DNA from 3 places in the Cyanobium sp. Alchichica 3B3-8F6 genome. Region 3 is predicted to be linked to each of the others. Evidence: predicted binding sites of a transcription regulator. Region 3 holds the regulator's gene; each other region holds the start of a gene.

Region 1 (6,333 bases), on a different contig from region 3:
CTCGTTCACGTTGGTGAGAAAGGCGATCACGTCGTGCCGCACTTCCGCCTCGATCTCGAGGATGCGCTCGACGCTGAAGCTGGCCTTCTGCTTGATCGTGGCCACGGCCTCGGCGGGCACCCGGCCCAGCTCGCAGTTGGCTTCGGTGGCGGCGATCTCCACATCCAGCCAGCTCTGGAACTTGGCTTCCTCACTCCAGAGGTTGCCCATTTCGGGCAGGGTGTAACGCTCGATCAAGGCCGCGTTTGGCTCACGTCCAGACCAATGTATGGGTGCGTCCCCTGGGGACTGGTTAGGCCGCAGTTGTCAGGCCGCCGCAGTCAGGCGACGGTGCTCCACTTCCCAGTGCACCTGATGTCCCCAAGCCTGCTGGCGCACCCAGCAGCGTTCGCCGCGGCACTGGATCAGTTGGAAGGGAGGCAAATCATGCGGTTGGTTGCGCAGTTTGACGAAGCTGCCGGGGTAGAGCAGCTCCAGCACGTTGTTGGTTTTTTGGGCGCGGTGGATCAAGGTGGCCATCGCTGCCGCTTCGAAGTTGAGAGACATCCTCCGCTGAGTTTTGAGCGGGAGACGGGCTTGCTTGGAATGTGTTCCGTTTGCGTTGTGGTTTGATCACAAAAGCGCGAGTGCCATGGCCCGCAAACAACGCCTGGATCTGGAGCTGGTGGCCCGCGGCCTGGCCGCCAGCCGCCAGCAGGCCCAACAGCTGATTCGGGCCGGGAGGGTGCGGCAGGGCGATCGTGTGCTCGACAAGCCGGGCACGGAGGTGTTGCCGGAGGCGGAGCTGCTGGTGCAGCAGCCGCCCCGGTTCGTCTCCCGCGGTGGTGAGAAGTTGCTCGAGGCGCTGGCGCACTTTCCGCTGCAGGTGGAGGGCCGCGTTTGCCTCGATGGCGGCATCTCTACCGGCGGCTTCAGCGACTGCCTGCTTCAGCACGGCGCCGCGCGCGTCTATGGCATTGATGTGGGTTACGGCCAAACCGCCTGGAGCCTGCGCAGCGATCCCCGAGTGGTGCTGCGCGAGCGCACCAACCTGCGCCACCTCAGCCCCGCAGACCTCTACGGCCCGGAGGACCCTTTGCCCGATCTGGCGGTGGCCGATGTGTCGTTCATCTCCCTGGCCCTGGTGTTGCCGGCCCTGCTGGGCTTGCTCCAGAACGAGGTGCCCGTCGATCTGGTGCTGCTGGTCAAGCCCCAGTTCGAGGTGGGCAAGAGCCGCGTCGGCAAGGGCGGGGTCGTGCGCGATCCCGTCGCCCACTGCGATGCGATTGCGGGGGTGATTGCGGCGGCCGGGGCGTTGGGGCTGAAGGCCTGCGGCCTGGTGGCGTCGCCGATCACCGGGCCCGCCGGCAACCACGAATACCTGTTGTGGCTGCGGCGCTTGGGCGTTGTTCAACACGATGTTGCACAAACCGCAAACCCCCAACAGGCAAACCCCCAACAGGTAAACCCCGAACAGGCAACCCCTGCTCCGCTAGCCACGGCGACCGTGGGCCCCGCCCAGATCAAAGCCCTGGTGGCCAGCACGCTGACCACCAGGGCTCGAGGGGATGGCTGAACGGCGCTGGTGCCGACAAGCTCAGCTCAGATCAGATGGCGCCGCTGTCGCGGTCGCCGGTGCGGATGCGGATCACCGAGTCGATCGTGCTGACGAAGATCTTGCCGTCACCGATTTCGCCGGTACGGGCCGCGTCCTGAACCGCTGAAATCACGGTATCGACTTTGTCGTCGTCGACGACGATTTCCAATTTCAGCTTCTGCAGGAACTCCACGGTGAATTCCGAGCCGCGGTAGCGCTCCACCTGGCCCTTCTGACGGCCAAATCCGCGCACCTCGCTCACGGTCATGCCCACGATCCCCGCGTTCACCAGCGCGATCTTGACGTCCTCGAGCTTGAAGGGACGAATGATGGCCTCAACTTTTTTCATAGGAACAGCTCGGGCTAAATAGAAGTCTCTCAGGAAATCCCTGCCGGTGGGAGGGAATCGCCCCATTAGGCCCGAGCTTTGCGGGGGTCGTCGTAGCGGTTGTTACCGGCGGGGGCGCTCGCGCGGGGCGCCGGAGTGGCTTCCCGGTTCTTTCTAGGATCGCCGTGCACGCCGTGCACGCCGGGCCTCTGGCCGGGCCGTTTCCCCTTTCCATGTCCTCCAGCTCCGCAGCTCCCGCCAGCCCTGATCGCACCCAAACGCCGCTCTATGGCGAGCGGGCCATCGCCGAGGCGGAGCTGATCTGCTTCGACAATCCCCGGCCCGGACGCCCCTACGAGATTTCGATCGAGCTGCCCGAGTTCACCTGCAAGTGCCCGTTTTCGGGCTACCCCGACTTCGCCGTGCTGCGTCTGCTCTATCAGCCTGGCCCCCGGGTGGTGGAGCTCAAGGCGATCAAGCTCTACGTGAACAGCTACCGCGACCGCTCCATCTCCCATGAGGAGGTGGCCAACCGCATTCTCGACGACCTGGTGGCCGCCACCGATCCCCAGTGGATGCAGCTGGAAGCCGACTTCCATCCCCGCGGCAACGTGCACACCGTGGTGCGGGTCAGCCACGGCACGCGGCTGCCCTGCTGACGGGCCACCTCAGAGCTGGCTCAGGAGCTGGGGTAGTTCGGTGGCAAAGCCGGTGAGGTTGCGGTTGCACAGCCCGGCCACGTGCAATTGGCCCTGCTGGCCCGGTTGCTCCTCGGCGATCGCCCACAGCTGACGGGTGGCCAGCAGGCTGAGGCCTCCACCGGCCAGGGCGATGGCAAAGCCGGCATAAACGAGGGGCACGCCCGGATCCCGCTTCAGCAGGATGCCGCTGGCGGGCAGCACGCTCTCCACCCGGATCGGCAGACCCTTCACCTCCACGGGTTCACCACCGGGGGCGATCTGGCTGAGCAAGCTGCCATCGGCGCCGTACACATCCACTGGCCCCTGCTCACTGCTCAGGCTGAGCAGCACCGGCTCGCTGCCATCGGGCCGGGTTGGCAGCACCAGCCCCCACACCTGCTCGCCCAGCTGAGGGAAGCTCTGCAGCGGCAGTTGCAGCAGCGGACTCTTGCCCAGTTGCACCGTGATCGCCGCCAGGGCCCAGTCGGCCTGATAGAGGGTCACTCCCTGGAAGCGCAGCGGATGGTTGACGCTGATTTGCGCCTGCTTCAGCAGGCTGCCTTCGCTGCCGTCGCCCTCAAGGATGCGCAGCTGGGACGTGAATTGCTCTGGTCGGCCGGCGGGATCCCGTTGGATGGCGAAGCGGTCGAGGGCGAGAGTGAGCCGGCTGCTGCCGCGGCTGTCCATCAGCTCGAGGCTGCGGCCGGGGGCCAGGTATTGCTCGGCCCGCTGACCGCCTACGGCCCCCCAGGCGGCACCCAGCATCAACACCACCATGCCGGCATGGACGAGCATGGGGCCCACCCGGCCCACCACCCCCTTGCGGGCCGCCAGGCGCCCCTCCTGGAGCTGGATCTGCCAACCCTGACGCTGCAGCAGCTGGGCCAGCGTGTCCAGGCTGGAGCTGGGGCTAGGGGTGGGCAGGGTTTCGGCCACGCTCAATTTGCTGAGCTGGCGAGGGGAGCGGTAGTCGATCCAGCGCAGGGCGGCCTGCAGGGCGGGCCACTGGCGGCGCCAACTGCAGAGCAGCAGTGACAGGGCCAGCCAGGCCAGCAGCCCTAGAAACCAGCCGCTGGAAAAGACATGGTCGAGCTGCAGGGCCATCACCCCATCGCCGCCCAGCAGGCCCAGCCAGGGTTGGGGGTCGTAAAGCCGGTGATAAAACTCGGCGGTTTCCTGCTGCGGGATGGCCGTGCCAACCCCGCTGGCGACGGCAATCACCAGCAGCAGCACAATCGCCAGGCGCAGATCGGAGATCCAGCCCAGCACCCGGGTGAAGCCTCTGATGGAGCTGGTCATCGCCAGTTGGCCACCAGGGTGAGGGCACCGGTGGTGACCAGCACCACGCCGCTGATCGGTGGCACCCATTGACCCACCCGGCGAAGGCTGAGTAGGTGCGGCAAACTGGCCGCCGCGGTGCCCGCCAGCAGCAGCGGCACGACCTGGCCCGCGCCGAAGCTGGTCAGCAGCAGCATCCCCACCAGGGGTTTGCCGCTTTGGGCTATCCAGGCCAGCAGCACCGCTAACACCGGCGTGGTGCAGGGGGTGGCCGCCAGCCCGAAGGCCAGGCCCGCAGCCATCGGCGCCAGTGGCGCCGGCACGCGGCGACGCCACACCTCCGGATCGGGGCCGGCGGGCAGGGGCAGCTTGAGCAGGCCAAGCAGGTTGAGCCCCATCAGCAGGGCCAGCACCGCCACCACAGTCGGAATCAGGCCAGGAATCTGGCCATAGATGCGGCCCAGCAGCCCACTCACCAAGCCCAGCAGCACCAGGGCCGCCACAATCCCTGCAGTGAAGCTGAGGCTGCGCAGCCAGGGGGTCTGACGCTGGGCCAATGCAGCACTGCCGGTTTCGTTGCTGAAGCCGGCCAGGTAGGCCAGGGTGATTGGCAACAGCGATAGGGAGCAGGGGCCCAGGCTGGTGAGCAGCCCGCCTGCAAACACCACGGCCACGGTGCCGGGTGAGGGGCTGGCCAGGGATTGCTGCAGCAGCGCCTCGCTGGTGCGGGCCCAATCGGCCAGTTGGGGCCCAAGGCTAATCATCTGGTCAGCCTATCGGGCGGCTGCGGTGCGCCGGCGGCGGGGGGTGGAGGCGAGGCCGCCTGCTTCCAGCGAGCAGCGGATCAGCAGGCCGCACACCAGCAGGCTGGCCAACAGCGAGTTGCCGCCGTAGCTGATCAGCGGCAAGGGCAGGCCGGTGGTGGGCATGGCGCCACTGGCCACCGCAATGTTGAGAATCGATTGACCCACCAGCAGGGTGGTGCAGCCGATGGCGATCAGGCGCTGCTGGTTGCTGCGGCAACTCAGAGCTACCCGCAGGCCCACAAAACCAAACAGCAGCAGAAACAGCAGCAGCACCACCGATCCCACAAAGCCAAACTCCTCGGCAAACACAGCGAAGATGAAATCGGTGCTCTGGATCGGCAGGTATTGCAGTTTCTGGGTGGATAGGCCAAAACCCTCCCCCAGAACGCCTCCCGAGCCGATGGCCAACAGGCTCTGCACCAGCTGGTAGCCATCTCCCTGGGCATCGCGCCACGGATCGAGAAACGACGCCACCCGCAGGCGCTGATAGTTGTTCATCAGGATGCTGGCGCTGCCGAGCAGACCCCCGGCACCGGCGGCCCCCAGCAGCAGGGGTAGAGAGAGGCCGCCGGCCAGCGCCATCAGCCAGAGCAGCAGGCCGGAAAGGGCGGCGGTGCTGAGGTTGGGCTGCTTGAGGATCAGCAGAATCAGCGCCCCGAACACCCCAAGCCACAGCAGCTTCTGATCGCCGCCGATGCGCTTCCAGTGGGCAAACAGCGCAGCCCCCTGCAGCACCAGGAAGGGCTTCACCAATTCCGACGGTTGCAGCTGGACGGGACCGACCACCAGCCAGCGGCTCGCCCCATTGACGGTGCTGCCGACCACCAGGGTGGCCGCAATCATGATGATGCCGACCCAGAGCCCCAGGGGGGCGAGGTGCAGCCAGCGCCGCAGGCTGGTGCGTAGGCCGAGCCAGAGCAGGCCCCAGCTGGCCACCATCCAGATGAGCTGGCGCTTGAGATAGAAGGCTCCATCGCCCATTTCCCGTTCCGCCACCCACCAGCTCGCTGAGGTGAGCACCAGCAATCCGATCACGCTCCAGAGCGCCACCATGCCCAGCAGCAGCCGCGCCTCTGCGGGCCACTGGTCCCAGGGCAGGGGCAACAGGCCTCCGCCGATGCTGCGGCTTGGCGAGGCGTTGCTGCTGGTGGTGTGGGTTGCGGTTCGGGCCAAGACAAGGAGTAAGGAGTGCCGGAGCGGCACCATCCTGAGGCCCTATTGAGCCGTGTTTGGGTGGTGGTTGTCGAGCCCCTTCGAGCCAATCGGTACCCAATAAAAAAGCCCAGCGAATGCCGGGCATGTGGGAGTTGTGTGGCCAGACCAGTGGAGCTTGACGAGACTCAGTTGCCGACGTTTTGTTGGCGACGGCCAGTGGCCAGTTCCACCTTGAGGATCTTGCCGCCCTGCTTCATGATTCGCTGCTGCTCAGCGAACCAGCTGTCGTAGGGCACCCATTTCGTGAAATAGGTGTTCTGCAGCTCGCGCTGGGTGCGGCTTTTCTCCGGACAGGGGATGCAGGCCGTGATCTTGAACAGACGCATGGTGGTGATCCTCGGGGTGTGCCGCTGGCAGGGGATCAGTTGCCCAGGCCGGAGCAGATGTAGTCGAAATACACCCCCATTTCACGGCCAGCATCCGGACCCACGAGGGCAGCCGTGGTTTCCT
Region 2 (6,333 bases), on a different contig from region 3:
ATCCGATCGGGGCCGGGCCGCTCGATCGGGATGCCATCCAGGGTCACGGCCCCGCTGCTGGGCTGCAGGAAGCCCGACACCATGTTCAGCAGGGTGCTCTTGCCGCAGCCGGAATGGCCGATCACGCAGAGGAATTCCCCCTGGCGCACCTGCAGGTTGATGTCACGCAGGGCCTCGAAGGGGCCGCGGCGGGTGTGGAACACCTGGCCCACATCCCGGAATTCCAGAAATGCTTGGCTGGTGGCGGCGGAGCTGGCTTTGCTGGCAGCGGTGGTGGTGGTCATCAGTGGGCGGCGGCTTGTTGTTTGAGACGGCGCTGCTCCTGCAGGAAATGGATCAGCTCGGCGCGCAGGTGGTAGTAATCGGGATGGTTCATCACCGCCAGCCGGTCGCGGGGGCGTGGCAGCGGCACGTCCACGATCCGGCCGATACCGGCGGCCGGGCCGTTGCGCAGACACACCACCCGGTCGGAGAGCAGCAGGGCTTCATCCACGTCGTGGGTCACCATCACGGCGGTGAGCTGCGACTCCTGGCAGATCTGCATCAGCTGCTGCTGCAGGTTGCCGCGGGTGAGGGCATCGAGGGCGCCGAACGGTTCATCCAGCAGCAGCAACGTGGGCCGGATCGCCAGGGCCCGGGCGATCGCCACTCGCTGCTTCATGCCGCCGGAGAGTTCGGCTGGGAATTTCTGAGCTGCAGCGGTGAGATTCACCAGCTGGATGTTGCGCTCCACGATCTCCCGCCGCTCGGCTGGGTTTAGCTTGGGGTACACGGTGTCCACCGCCAGGGCGATGTTCTGGCGCACCGTGAGCCAGGGCAGCAGCGAGTAGTTCTGGAACACCACCATCCGCTCCGGCCCCGGATCGGCGACCTGGCGGCCATGCATCAGGATGCCGCCCTCGGTGGCCTGGCTGAGGCCAGCCATCAGGTTGAGCAGGGTGCTCTTGCCGCAGCCGGAGTGGCCGATCAGGGTGACAAACTCGCCGGCGCGGATGTCGAGATTCACATCCTGCAGGGCCACGTATCGGCCGCCGTCATCGAGGTTGAAGGTCTGGGTGACGGCATCAACCGTGAGCAGTCCGGTGGCCATCTCAGCTGGCCCCCTTGCTCACCTTGCGGCCCACCCAGGCCACCAGTCGGTCGAGCAGCAGACCCACCACCCCCACGTAGAGAATGGCCAGGATGATTTGGCTGGAGCTTGATTCGCCACCGGCGTTGTAGGCATCCCAGATGAAATAGCCGATGCCACCGTCGGCCTTGAGCATCTCGGCGGCCACGATGGCCAGCCAGGCCAGACCCACGGCAATCCGCAGACCCGTGAACACGTAGGGAACCGTGGCTGGAATCACGATGTTGCGGATGTAGGCCCGCTTGCTCAGGCGCAGCACCCGGGCCACGTTGGTGTAGTCCTGGGGGATCTCTTGGATGCCCACAGCGGTGTTGATGATGATCGGCCAGATCGCCGTGATGAAGATCACGAAGATGGCCGAGGTGTTGGCGTCCTGAAACACCATCAGCGAAATGGGGAACCACGCCAATGGCGGCACCGTGCGCAGCACCTGCACCACCGGATCGAAGCCCTTGCCGGCGAAGCGGTTGAGGCCGAGCAAGCCGCCAATGCCGATGCCCACCAAGGCAGCCAGGCCATAGCCCACAGCCACCCGTTGTAGGGAGATCAGGATCTGCCAGCCCAGGCCCTTGCTGGTGCCGCCCTCATCAAAGAAGGGCTGGCTGATGTAGGGATCCCAGGTGTTCGCAATCACGTTGATCGGGCCTGGAAGACGGGCTTGGCCGAGAAAGGCGGAGAGGATCTGCCAGGCCAGTAGAAAGGCGCCGATGCAGAGGAGATAGGGCAGGGCCTGCTTGAGCGCAGGCAGGCCGGAACGCCTGCGCCGCTGTCCTGGGCTGAGCGTCGTGGTCATCAATGGGAAGGGGAACGCGTGAGCTGGAAGGGGTGATGGGGTGGGCCGGCGATGGGCGCCGGCGATCTACTTCAAGGTTTTGAAGGTGAGGCTGGCCAGATAGCCCTTGGGGTCTGCCGGATCGAACACCACGCCGTCGAAGAACGTTTCCTTGCCGCGGGAATCGCTGGCGGGAATGGCCTGCGCCTGACCGATGGCGGTGGCGGCCTCACGCCACAGATCGGAGCGGTTCACACGGTCGATCAAGGCCTTGGTGTCGGTGTTTGCGGGCAGATAGCCCCAGCGGATGTCCTCGGTGAGGAACCAAAGATCGTGGCTCTTGTAGGGGAAGGAGTGAGAGTTTTGGTCACTCCAGAAGTGCATTTTCAGCGGAGTGTTCGCCACCTTGCGCCCGTCTCCGTAGTCGAAGCTGCCGGCCAGTCGGGGCTTGATGTCTTCCACGCTGCACCTGAAGTAGCGGTCTCTCGAGGTGATCTCGCAGAGTTCATCGAGATTGGCAGGGTCCTCGCACCAGATCTGGGCCTCCTGGACGGCCATCAGCAAGGCCTTTGCCGCCTTGGGGTTTTTGTCCACCCAATCGGAGCGCATCGAGAAGGCCTTTTCAGGATGGTCTTTCCAGAGTTCGCCGGTGATGGCTCCTGTATAGCCAAGCTTCTGATTTACGGTGCGCTGGTTCCAGGGCTCGCCCACGCAGAACGTGTCCATGGTGCCGGTTTGCATGTTGGCCACCATCTGGGCTGGTGGGACCACCACCAGGTCGGCTTCGGTGGCCGGATTCACGCCATTGGCTGCCAGCCAGTAACGCATCCATAGATCATGCGTTCCACCTGGGAAAGTCATGGCGGCTTTCAGCAGTTTGCCGCTGGCTTTTTTCCTCTCGGCAATTTGTTTGATCTTCGGGTCTTTGATGGTGACCTTCTCGGCCAGGAATTCATTGGAGAGTGAGAGGCCTTGGCCATTCACATTGAGCCGAGCCAAGATATACATCGGCAACGGCTTCTGGCTCTTGGTGATGGAACCTGTGGTGAGCAGGTAGGGCATCGGTGTGAGGATGTGAGCGCCGTCAATGCCGCCCCGTTCACTGCCAAGTTCCAGGTTGTCGCGGGTGCCAGCCCAGGAGGTTTGCTTCACCACCTTCACTTCGGGCATGCCGTGTTTGGCAAAGAAACCCTTCTCGGAGGCAATGATCAGCGGGGAGGCATCGGTGAGGGCGATGAAGCCCAGGGTGGCGCCTGGGACTTCGGGAGCGTCAACGCCGCTGGCCGAGCTGGTGGCTTGAATTTCAGGTTTCTTGCCAGGGCCGCCACAGGCGGCGAGCCAGAGGGCACCGGCCGCCGAGCCAGCGGCAGTGAGCAGAAACTTGCGGCGCGAAAAATTGGACATGTGTTGCGGAGCGGCGTGGATGCTGCCGGAGTGATGGCGAACTGCACTCCGGTCGGGCTCCACAACAAAGCGCACCGAACCGGCCAAAAGGTCAGGTCGGCGCATGAGCTGACCGACCCAACTAAGACACCACGCCGGCCCGCCAGGGGAGAGTGGCGGTTGCTACCGATTGGCCAATGTCTGCCGGAGGCGCTCGCCACTGCGGGCTGCCAGCAGGGCGCGGGCCTGCTCGAGGGCTGCGGGCAGGCTGTCGATCTGATCGCTGAGCCAGAGGTAAGCGCCCAGATTCCAGAGCAGTGGCCCGGCCAGGGGGCCTTCGCTTGTCAGCGCAGCCAGCGCCTGCGCTTGCCAGGTTGCCAGGCTTTCCCAGGCCACGTCATCGCCATGGAGGCCGTGGTCGCGCGGGTGCAGCAACAGCCTCTCCACGCTTCCCTGGCGCAGCCGGGCGGTGATGCCGGCGCGGCTGGAGGGGAGGTCGGTGGACCCCTCCAGTCCCTTCACGGTGAGCACGTCGGCCTCGCCGGCCAGCTCCAGCGCTTCCCAGGCCCGCTTCTCCGTGGGGGGATGCACGAAGCCGCTGATCAACAGATGCTGGTCCCGGTGGGGTGTCCACAGCAGTTCCAGGCTGGCCACCGGCGGACGCTTGCCGATTTCATCGCGGGCCGGCACCAGGCGCTCGGCCGCCGGGAAGTGGTCGGGCTGGTGGGTGAGTGCCAGGTTGTGCAGATCCAACCTCTCCTGCACAGCAGTGAGTGTGAGCCCGCGCCAGGTGATGCCGAGCGCTGCAAACAGTTCCGCCAGGGTGACGCCGTATTTCACCGGCATCGGATCACCGCCATGCAGCACCACCGGCAGCCCGCTGCTGGCCAGCAGCAGCGCCAGCAGCGGCAGCAGCGGTGCGGTGCGGCTGCGGCCGTCGTAGGGCACCCCGAAACTGAGCGCCCGCTTGCCTGGGGTTTCCAGCACCGGGCCGTTCTGTCTGTAGCTATCGAGCATGCCCGCCAGCTCAATGGGCAGCGGCCTGCGGATGCGGTGGGCGATCAGAAAGGCACCCAGCTGGGCTTCGCTCACCTTGCCTTGGAGCATCAGGTCTGTGGCGATGCGGGCCTCGTCCCGGCTGAGTCCGGTGCTGGTGTGTTCGCCACTGCCCACCTTGCCGATCAGCTCGCGGAACTGGGCCCGAGCCCCTCCGAGGGCCTGCAGCTGTTGGTCTCGGCGGCTGCTGATGTTCGGTAGCGGTTGCGACACGGACAGCGGGCGCCTCAGCGCACAATCTCGTTGATTTTCAGCAAGGAAATCATCCAGCACGGAAGTCTGCGCCGCCGCCATGGGTGCCACTTCCCTGTTTTTGTTCCCGACGGCGTAGCTCTCATCGGCGCTTGCTCGGGTCCCACAGGCCCTTCCCGGCCTGCTTGGGACGTCCGACGTTCCTTTGCGCCCCCGCTGCCGCCAATGACCAGCGTTTCTGTTTCTTCCCCGCCTGTGCTCAGCAAGGTGGAGCAGGCCAAAGCCGATCTCTGCGGCCTCGAGTTGGCGCCCCGATTGGAGGAGCTGGGCCGCCAGGGCTGGGAAGCCCTGGACGAGGCCACCCTCACGATCCGGCTGAAGTGGCTGGGCATCTTCTTCCGGCCGGTGACCCCTGGGCGCTTTATGGTGCGGCTGCGCCTGCCCAATGGCGTGATCAGCGCCGAGCAGCTGGCGGTGCTGGCCGATGTGATCGACCGCTGCGGCGAGCACGGCAGTGCCGACCTCACCACCCGCCAGAACATCCAGCTGCGGGGCTTGCTGCTCGAAGACATGGCGCCCTTGATGGCGGCGCTGGAGCGGGTGGGACTGACCAGCCGCCAGTCGGGCCACGACAACCCGCGCAACGTCACCGGCAATCCCCTGGCCGGCATCGATCCTGAGGAAATCGTCGACACCCGGCCCCTGGTGGACGCCATCCAGGCGGCGCTGCTGGGTCCGGCCGGCCCGCGCAACCTGCCCCGCAAGTTCAACGTGGCCGTCGGCGGCGCCCCCGACAGCTTTCTGCTCCACAACGACCTGGCCTTCCTGCCGGCCCACCACAACGGCGCGCTGGGCTTCACGGTGATGGTGGGCGGTTTCTTCTCGGCCCAGCGCAACGAACTGGCGATCCCGCTGGGGCTGTGGCTGCCGGCCGAGCAGCTACCCGGCTTCACCCTGGCGGTGCTGCGCCACTACGAGCGCTCCGGCAATCGCCAGCAGCGCAACAAGAGCCGGTTGATGTATCTGATCGACCAGCTGGGTGTGGAGAGCTATCGCCAGGCGGTGCTCAGCACCTGGGCGGAGTTAGGCGGCGATCCCGCCACCGCTGCCGCCCACGACGGCAGCCATCTGGTGACCCGGGCGCCCCGCGATGGCCTGGGTGTGCAATCTCAAAAGCAGCAGGGCCTGCACTGGGCGGGGCTGCATGTGCCGATGGGGCGCCTGGATGCCGAGGGGATGGTGGAGCTGGCCCGGCTGGCCCGCATCTATGGCAGCGGCGAGCTGCGGCTCACCGAGGCCCAGAACGCCCTGATTGTGAATGTGCCGGCCGAGCGTCTCGAGGCCCTGCTGGCCGAACCGCTGCTGCAGCGCTTCCGCCCCGATCCCTCGCCCCTGCAGGCCGAGGCGGTGAGCTGCACCGGCAACGCCTACTGCAGCTTCGCTCTGATCCCCACCAAGGGCGCGGCCCAGGCGGTGCTGGAGGAGCTGGAGCAGCGCGTCGAGCTGCCCCATGCGGTGCGCATGCACTGGACCGGCTGCCCCAACGCCTGCGGCCAGCCCTACATGGGCCAGATCGGCCTGATGGGTGCCAAGGCCCGCAAGGACGGCGAGATGGTGGAGGCCGCCAAGATTTTTCTGGGCGGCTCGATGGATGCCGAGCCGAAGCTGGCCGAGCTGCACGACAAGGGCGTGCCGCTCAGCGACCTGCCGGATGTGCTGGAGCAGTTGCTGGTGGAGCGCTTCGGCGCCCGCCGCCGGCCAATGCCAGCGTGAATTGTTGATCCAACCTCTCCGGGGCCAG
Region 3 (6,333 bases):
CCGGGTGGGGGTGAGCTTCGACGTGCAATCGATGCGCTACACGGGCGATCGCATCTGCAAGGCGGCAAACGGCGAGCTGGAGCTGGAGGAGGTGTTTTACCTGCGTCCGGTTGGCAGCTACAGCGACCGGCAGGGCAAGAAGTACGCCTACACCGCTGAGCAGCGGGCCGTGGATCTGGATCTCTGCCGGGCGGCGGCGGCGCGCTACCGCGACCTGCTGGCAGCGGGCTTCGCTGAGGAGCACGCGCGCGGCATCCTGCCCTTCGACTACCGCCAGCACTTCGTGGTGAGCTTCACCCTGAGGGCCTTCCTGCACTTCCTCGACCTGCGGGCCAAGCTCGATGCGCAGCAGGAAATCCGCGAGCTCTGCGACCTGATGTGGCCTCACTTACAGGCCTGGACCCCGCAATTTGCCGAGTGGTATGAAAAGAGCCGGCTGCACAAGGCTCGCCTGGCGCCTTAAATGCGGGCGAGGGTGACGCGCTCGGGCTGGTGCTGATATTTGCCGGCCCGATCTTGATAGGTGGTTTCGCAGGGATCGCCCTCAAAGAAGAGCAACTGGCAGATGCCTTCGTTGGCATAGATCCGACAATCAGCCCCGGAGGAGTTGCTGAACTCAAGGGTGAGGTGCCCTTCCCAGCTGGCTTCTGCAGGAGTGGTGTTGACGATGATGCCGAGCCGCGCATAGGTGCTCTTGCCCAGGCAGATCACGGTGATATTGGGCGGCACCTTCATCTTCTCCAGCGCCACCCCCAGCCCGTAGGAATGGGCCGGCAGGATGAAATAGGCGCCATCCTCATCTTCATGCAGGGGCGCAGGCTCAAGGTTGGCCGGATTGAACCGCTTGGGGTTCATGATCGTGCCGGGCACGTGACGGAAAATCAGAAACTCCTTCGCCGACAGCCGCAGGTCGTAGCCATAGGACGAGCAGCCGTAGCTGAGCACCGGCGAACTGGCGGTGTCGGGATCCAGGTGACGCACCAGGCTCGACTGGAAAGGCTGCAGCATTCCGGCCGCGGCCTGCTCATTAATCCAGCGATCGTTCTTGAGCATTAGAGACCTCGACGCAGCTGGGTGACCTGGTCGGCCATCGCCATCAGCTCAGAAGCCATGGCCGGACCGGTCAGGATGACATCCAGATGGGCCGGCCGGCGATCGAGGGTGGCCACGACGTCGGCCTTGTCGATGTAGCCCAGCTCCACCGCCAGACCCAGCTCGTCGAGCACCATCAGATCCACAGCGCCACTGAGCAACTGCTCACGGCTGAAGGCCCACACCTGGCGCACGGCCTCCACCGACTCCTGATCCTGGTCGGCGGCCCGCTCCGAGAGGCAGGCGGGCACCCCGGGCCGCAACCACTGCAGACGGCCACAAAGCCAAAGGCTGCTCTCCAGCCCCTGATCCACGCCACCCTTGAGAAACTGGCTCACCAGCACCCGACTGCCCAGCCCGGCGGTGCGCAAGGCCTGGCTGAGCACCGCACCGAAACTGCCCCGGAACGGAGCCGTGTGGATCTGGAGCAGACCCTCCTGCTGGGCCACCAAACGCAGCACGGGAGCCGGAGAGACCGCCGCCAGGGGGCGATGGCCCGGGCGCTGGGGAGCGTGCTGGACCGCAGGAAAACCCGCTCCGGTTCCGGAGGTCAGACCTGGGACGGGCAAGCTGGCGGTCATGGACACCGTGTCAGGACAAGGGGCAGGACGAACGGGGACGCGACACCCCACCAGGGAAGTCGCGGCTGCGCCCCCCGAGGACCTGAATGTAGCGGGATCGGACCGTTCCACAAGCGAATGACACCATCCCTGGTGGAAACATCCGTACTGCTGCGCCCAAAACCAACCAGGGGCAACAGCAAGGCGACGGCAAATCGTGTGCGTTGCTACAGGGGCACCCCCGGGTGATCCTTAGGGTCCGGCCACTTGCCTAAGCCACGATGGTTGGCGCCACCCACGGATTCAGCCGTACCGCCGCCACCCCATCGACCGGGGCCCCAGGGGTGGTGGCCGGCATGGGCAGCGCTGGCCAGGCCAGTCCCACCCTGCTAGAGGTGATCCGCGGGCTGGCCGGCAGCAGCGTCGAAACGATCGAACGGGGCAAGACGATCTTTTTCCCCGGCGATCCAGCCGAACGGGTGTACCTGCTGCGCCGCGGCGCGGTGCGGCTCTCGCGTGTCTACGAATCCGGTGAAGAAATCACGGTGGCCCTGCTGCGGGAAAACAGCCTGTTTGGGGTGCTGTCCCTGCTCACGGGCCAGCGCTCAGATCGCTTTTATCACGCTGTGGCCTTCACCCGGGTCGAGATGGTGACCGCTCCAGCCACCTCGGTGCGGCGCGCCATCGAGCAGGACGCCAGCGTCGGGTTGCTGCTGCTGCAGGGCCTTTCCTCACGCATCCTGCAAACCGAAACGATGATCGAAACCCTCACCCACCGGGACATGAGCTCGCGGCTGGTGAGCTTTCTCTTGGTGCTCTGCCGCGACTTCGGCGTTCCCAGCAGCGAGGGCATCACCATCGATCTTCGCCTGTCCCACCAGGCCATCGCCGAAGCCATCGGCTCCACGCGCGTCACGATCACCCGCCTGCTGGGGGATCTACGCAACGACGGCCTGGTGCAGATCGACCGCAAGAAAATCACCGTCTTTGACCCGATTGCCCTGGCCAAACGCTTCAGCTGAGCGCTTCGGCTGAGGGGCAGGGATACTGGGGCCCGTTCGCAGACGCATGTGACCGGCTGGCTGCTGATCTTGGCGCTGCTAGCCCTGGGGGGAGTGCTCTCCACCCTGGGTGACCGGCTGGGCAGCCGGGTTGGCAAGGCGCGCCTCAGTCTGTTCAAGCTGAGGCCCCGACGCACCGCCGTGTTGATCACGGTGCTCACCGGCAGCCTGATCAGCGCGATCTCGCTGGGGCTGATGCTGCTGGTGAGTGAGCGCCTGCGCACGGGTCTGTTCGAGCTCGATCGGCTGGAGGATCGTCTGCAGAGCAGCCGCCGCCAGCTGGCCAGCAGTCAGGCCCAACTGGCCACCAGCCAGCAGGAGCTCAACCGGGCCGAACAGGGGAAACGGGATGCGCAACAGCGGTTCGAACAGGCCCAGGCGCGGGCCAATCAGCTGCGTCAGGAACTGGCTCCGCTGGTTGCCCAACGCAACAGCCTGGAGGTGGAACGCACACGGCTCAGCCGTGAGGTTCAAGACCGCGACGCTGACATCCGACGCACCGAAACCGAACTGGCCCAGGTGCGCCGCCGCATTGCCGCAGGCGCCCAAGAACTCAAGGATCTTGAGAGCAACCTGATTGCCCTGCGCCGCGGCGATGTGGTGATCACCAGCGGTCAGACCTTGGCCAGCGCCAAGGTGACCCTGGAGCAGCCCGAGCAGGCCAGCGCCGTGATCACGGCCCTGCTGCAACAAGCCAACCTCTCCGCATTCCGGCGGGTGTTGCCTGGCCAGCAGGTCGACCGCCAGATCCTGCTGGTGCCCAAGAGCGACATCGCCAAATTGGAGGGACTCCTGGCCAAACCCGGCAGCTGGGTGGTGAGCATCCTTTCGGCCGCCAACGTGTTGCGGGGTGAGCGCCAGGTGCTCGCCTTCCCCGACCTCCGCCCAAACCGGGCTGTCGTCAAGGCCGGCGAAGTGCTGGCCAGCACCACCATCGAAGGCGACCTCAGCAGCGTGGAAGCGATCAATCGCCGGCTCAACCTGCTGTTGGCGGCGGCCTATGCCAAGGCCCAACGCCAGGGCACCGCGGCGGAGGGCCTGCAGTTTGATGCGGCCCGTTTGAGCCAACTGGGCCGCGATCTGAGCGAAAGGCCAGCGGGCCAGGTGGCGCAACTAGAAGCCTTGGTCGTGCGCGATGCCGACACCCCCGACCCGATTGCGGTGGACGTGCGCTGGCTGCGACCTGGCGCGCCGGCCGGCGCTGGCCCAGGCCCCCGCCGGCCATGACGGCGGGCTTGATCGCGGGGCTCGATCCCGGCCGCAGCAAATGTGGCCTGGTGCTGGCGGATCTCGCGCAAGCCCTCGTTCTGGAGGCGGCGATCCTGCCCCCCGAGGCAAGCCGGGCCCAGCTCCAGGCCTGGCAACGCCAGGGGCTGACCCGGGTGGTGGTGGGCAACGGCACCAGCAGTAGCGCCTGGCGCGGCCCGCTGGCCGCACTGGCCCTGGAGCTGGAGCTGGTCGACGAGCACGGCAGCACTCTGGCCGCCCGCGATCGCTACTGGGAGCTGTATCCAGCCAACGGTTGGTGGCGACTGCTGCCGGCGGGTCTGCGGCTGCCCCGCCGCGACATCGACGATGTGGTGGCCCAGCTGTTGGTGGAGCGTCACAGCGGCTTACGGCTGCAGCGGCCCACTCAGGAGGTGCGCCGCTGCCTGCAGGGCCTCAAAAGCGAGCCCGCACCGTGAAGGCATAGTCGCCTCCTGGCTCCAGTTGGTAATCCACCTTGAGCAGATAGCGCAGCAGGGCGTCCTGGATCAGGGCCCGGCCCAACGACGGCTCCACGCTGAGCTCACCGCGATCGAAGGCCCAACGAAACCGCCACTGATAGCCACCGGCGCTCACCTCCCCCTCCAGCACCCGCTGGCTGAAGCTCTGGTGCAGCACCCGCAGCTGGGCCGTGGTGGAGGGAAGGCGCGCCATGGCGTCAGGTTGCCGCGCCTTCCGGCTGGAAACTGTTGACACGGTTACCGGCCCGCTCCAGCCCGAGGCGCTGGATCAAGCCGATGCCGGCCTCCACCTCGGCCAGCACCGCCTCAAGCAGGGGCTGCTCGGCCGCGCTGAATCGCCCCAGCACGTGGCCCACGGTGCGGGCGCGGCGTTCAGCCGGGTCGTGGGCCGGTGCACCGATGCCGATGCGCAAACGCGGGAAGTCCTGGGTGCCCAGATGGCTGATCGTGCTGCGCAGGCCGTTATGGCCGCCGGCACTGCCAGAGGCCCGCAAGCGCAACTTGCCGAGGGGCAGATCCATGTCATCCACCACCACCAGCAACTGGGAGGGCTCCAGACCAAACCAGTCGAGGGCGGCCCGGATCGAGCGCCCGCTGTCGTTCATGTAGGTCTGGGGCATCAACAGCCGCAGGCGCGTCGCCCCCTGGCCCACCTCCGCCAGCAGACCATGCAACTTGGGCTGCTGGCGAAACGCGGCGCCCCCGGCAGCAGCGAGGCGCTCCAGCGCCATAAACCCAACGTTGTGCCGGGTGGCAGCGTATTTGGAGCCAGGATTGCCCAGGCCCACCAGGAGCTGCAGTGGCGAAGCCGACTCCGGAGACCCTGAGCTCACGGCAGATCAGGCCGCCGGACGCGCATCCGACGAATCATCAGGCTGGGACGTTGAATCAAGGACCTGGGCCGTTGGCTCCGGCTCGACGCTGGTAGGCGGTAGATCAGCGGATGCCAGATCGGTGGTGGCGATGGCTGAGCGAAATTCCTTTTCGAACTCGGAGGAGGCCGACTGGAACCCTTTGAGGGTGCGCCCCAGAGTTTTCCCCAGCTCTGGTAGACGCTTCGGCCCAAACACCAGCAACCCGATGGCAGCAATCACCGCCAATTCGGGAAGGCCGATGCCGAAGACGTTCATGGGAGAAGGGGTGGGGCGGAGCGAACAGCGCCGGCTCAGCCGAGGCCGTTCCAGTTGACGGTGATGCCCTCGAGCAGGAGCGACTTGTTGTACAGCTGCAGGATGATCAGCAGGAACACCAGGAACAGCACCATGAAGATGCCCATCACGGGTGTGGTGCCCCAGCCGGGAACAACCTTGCCGTACTCCGAATTGAGTGGGCGCAGGATGTCTCCGAGGCGGGTGCGTTGGGCCATGACTTCTGCAGCCTCTCGGGCATGGATTCGCTCTCGTTACTGTAAGGGGCCTGCGTGCCTCAGCGCGCCGGGGCGAAGACAGTTGTGAAGCAACCCGTCACCTGCCCGTCGACCGGCCCGCCGATTTCCCTATGGACCCCACCGCCACCACAAGCTCTCCGGCCCTATCCGTGGCCCTCGCCGTTCTGGCAGTGCTGCTGGCCCTGACCGGCTTCGGGGTGTATCAGGCCTTCGGTCCGCCCTCCAAGGGACTCACCGACCCCTTCGACGACCACGACGACTGAGGCTCAATCCCTGGCTGGCCGAATCCGCCAGAACCCCAGGCTCCAGGGCATCAGCAACCAGGGATCCCCTCCAGACGCCTGGGTACGCAACAGCGGTTGATCCAGGCCGTCCAGGCGCTCGAGCAGGTGCCAGGCGCTGCCGAGCTCCAGACGGCGGCGGGCAGGGGAACAGTTCTGCACGGTGAGCACCACGGCTCCGCCCTCTCCTGACGGCCGGCAGCCCAGCAGCAGCAGCCCCTCGCC

What was found. The regulator NtcA, encoded in region 3, controls nitrogen genes in cyanobacteria. The targets are predictions, from matches to a motif close to GTANCNNNNGNTAC.
Region 1: KBY65_RS03085 (P-II family nitrogen regulator) is a predicted target of NtcA. The motif match lies at 2,018-2,031, and genes of this name have one in related genera.
Region 2: KBY65_RS04065 (ferredoxin--nitrite reductase) is a predicted target of NtcA. The motif match lies at 4,538-4,551, and genes of this name have one in related genera.

What each region holds. Positions count from the first base shown of each region.
Region 1 is NZ_JAGQCZ010000002.1:228,455-234,787, reverse strand. It holds gene purB (adenylosuccinate lyase) at 1-237, opposite strand, end outside; gene KBY65_RS03095 (hypothetical protein) at 307-519, opposite strand; gene KBY65_RS03090 (TlyA family RNA methyltransferase) at 632-1,555, shown strand; gene KBY65_RS03085 (P-II family nitrogen regulator) at 1,587-1,925, opposite strand; gene queF (preQ(1) synthase) at 2,138-2,563, shown strand; gene KBY65_RS03075 (cytochrome c biogenesis protein ResB) at 2,573-3,883, opposite strand; gene KBY65_RS03070 (cytochrome c biogenesis protein CcdA) at 3,880-4,626, opposite strand; gene KBY65_RS03065 (FtsW/RodA/SpoVE family cell cycle protein) at 4,636-5,787, opposite strand; gene KBY65_RS03060 (phycobilisome linker polypeptide) at 6,009-6,209, opposite strand; gene apcB (allophycocyanin subunit beta) at 6,245-6,333, opposite strand, start outside.
Region 2 is NZ_JAGQCZ010000003.1:151,353-157,685, forward strand. It holds gene KBY65_RS04040 (ABC transporter ATP-binding protein) at 1-284, opposite strand, end outside; partial or broken gene KBY65_RS04045 (nitrate ABC transporter ATP-binding protein) at 290-1,090, opposite strand; gene ntrB (nitrate ABC transporter permease) at 1,092-1,922, opposite strand; gene KBY65_RS04055 (CmpA/NrtA family ABC transporter substrate-binding protein) at 1,989-3,305, opposite strand; gene KBY65_RS04060 (anthranilate phosphoribosyltransferase) at 3,468-4,508, opposite strand; gene KBY65_RS04065 (ferredoxin--nitrite reductase) at 4,758-6,305, shown strand.
Region 3 is NZ_JAGQCZ010000004.1:136,411-142,743, reverse strand. It holds gene thyX (FAD-dependent thymidylate synthase) at 1-463, shown strand, start outside; gene dcd (dCTP deaminase) at 460-1,053, opposite strand; gene KBY65_RS05065 (cob(I)yrinic acid a,c-diamide adenosyltransferase) at 1,053-1,673, opposite strand; gene ntcA (global nitrogen regulator NtcA) at 1,934-2,674, shown strand; gene KBY65_RS05055 (DUF3084 domain-containing protein) at 2,723-3,940, shown strand; gene KBY65_RS05050 (resolvase) at 3,937-4,398, shown strand; gene KBY65_RS05045 (DUF3146 family protein) at 4,376-4,633, opposite strand; gene pth (aminoacyl-tRNA hydrolase) at 4,638-5,273, opposite strand; gene KBY65_RS05035 (TatA/E family twin arginine-targeting protein translocase) at 5,280-5,570, opposite strand; gene psbH (photosystem II reaction center phosphoprotein PsbH) at 5,606-5,806, opposite strand; gene psbN (photosystem II reaction center protein PsbN) at 5,938-6,090, shown strand; gene KBY65_RS05020 (alpha-mannosidase) at 6,094-6,333, opposite strand, start outside.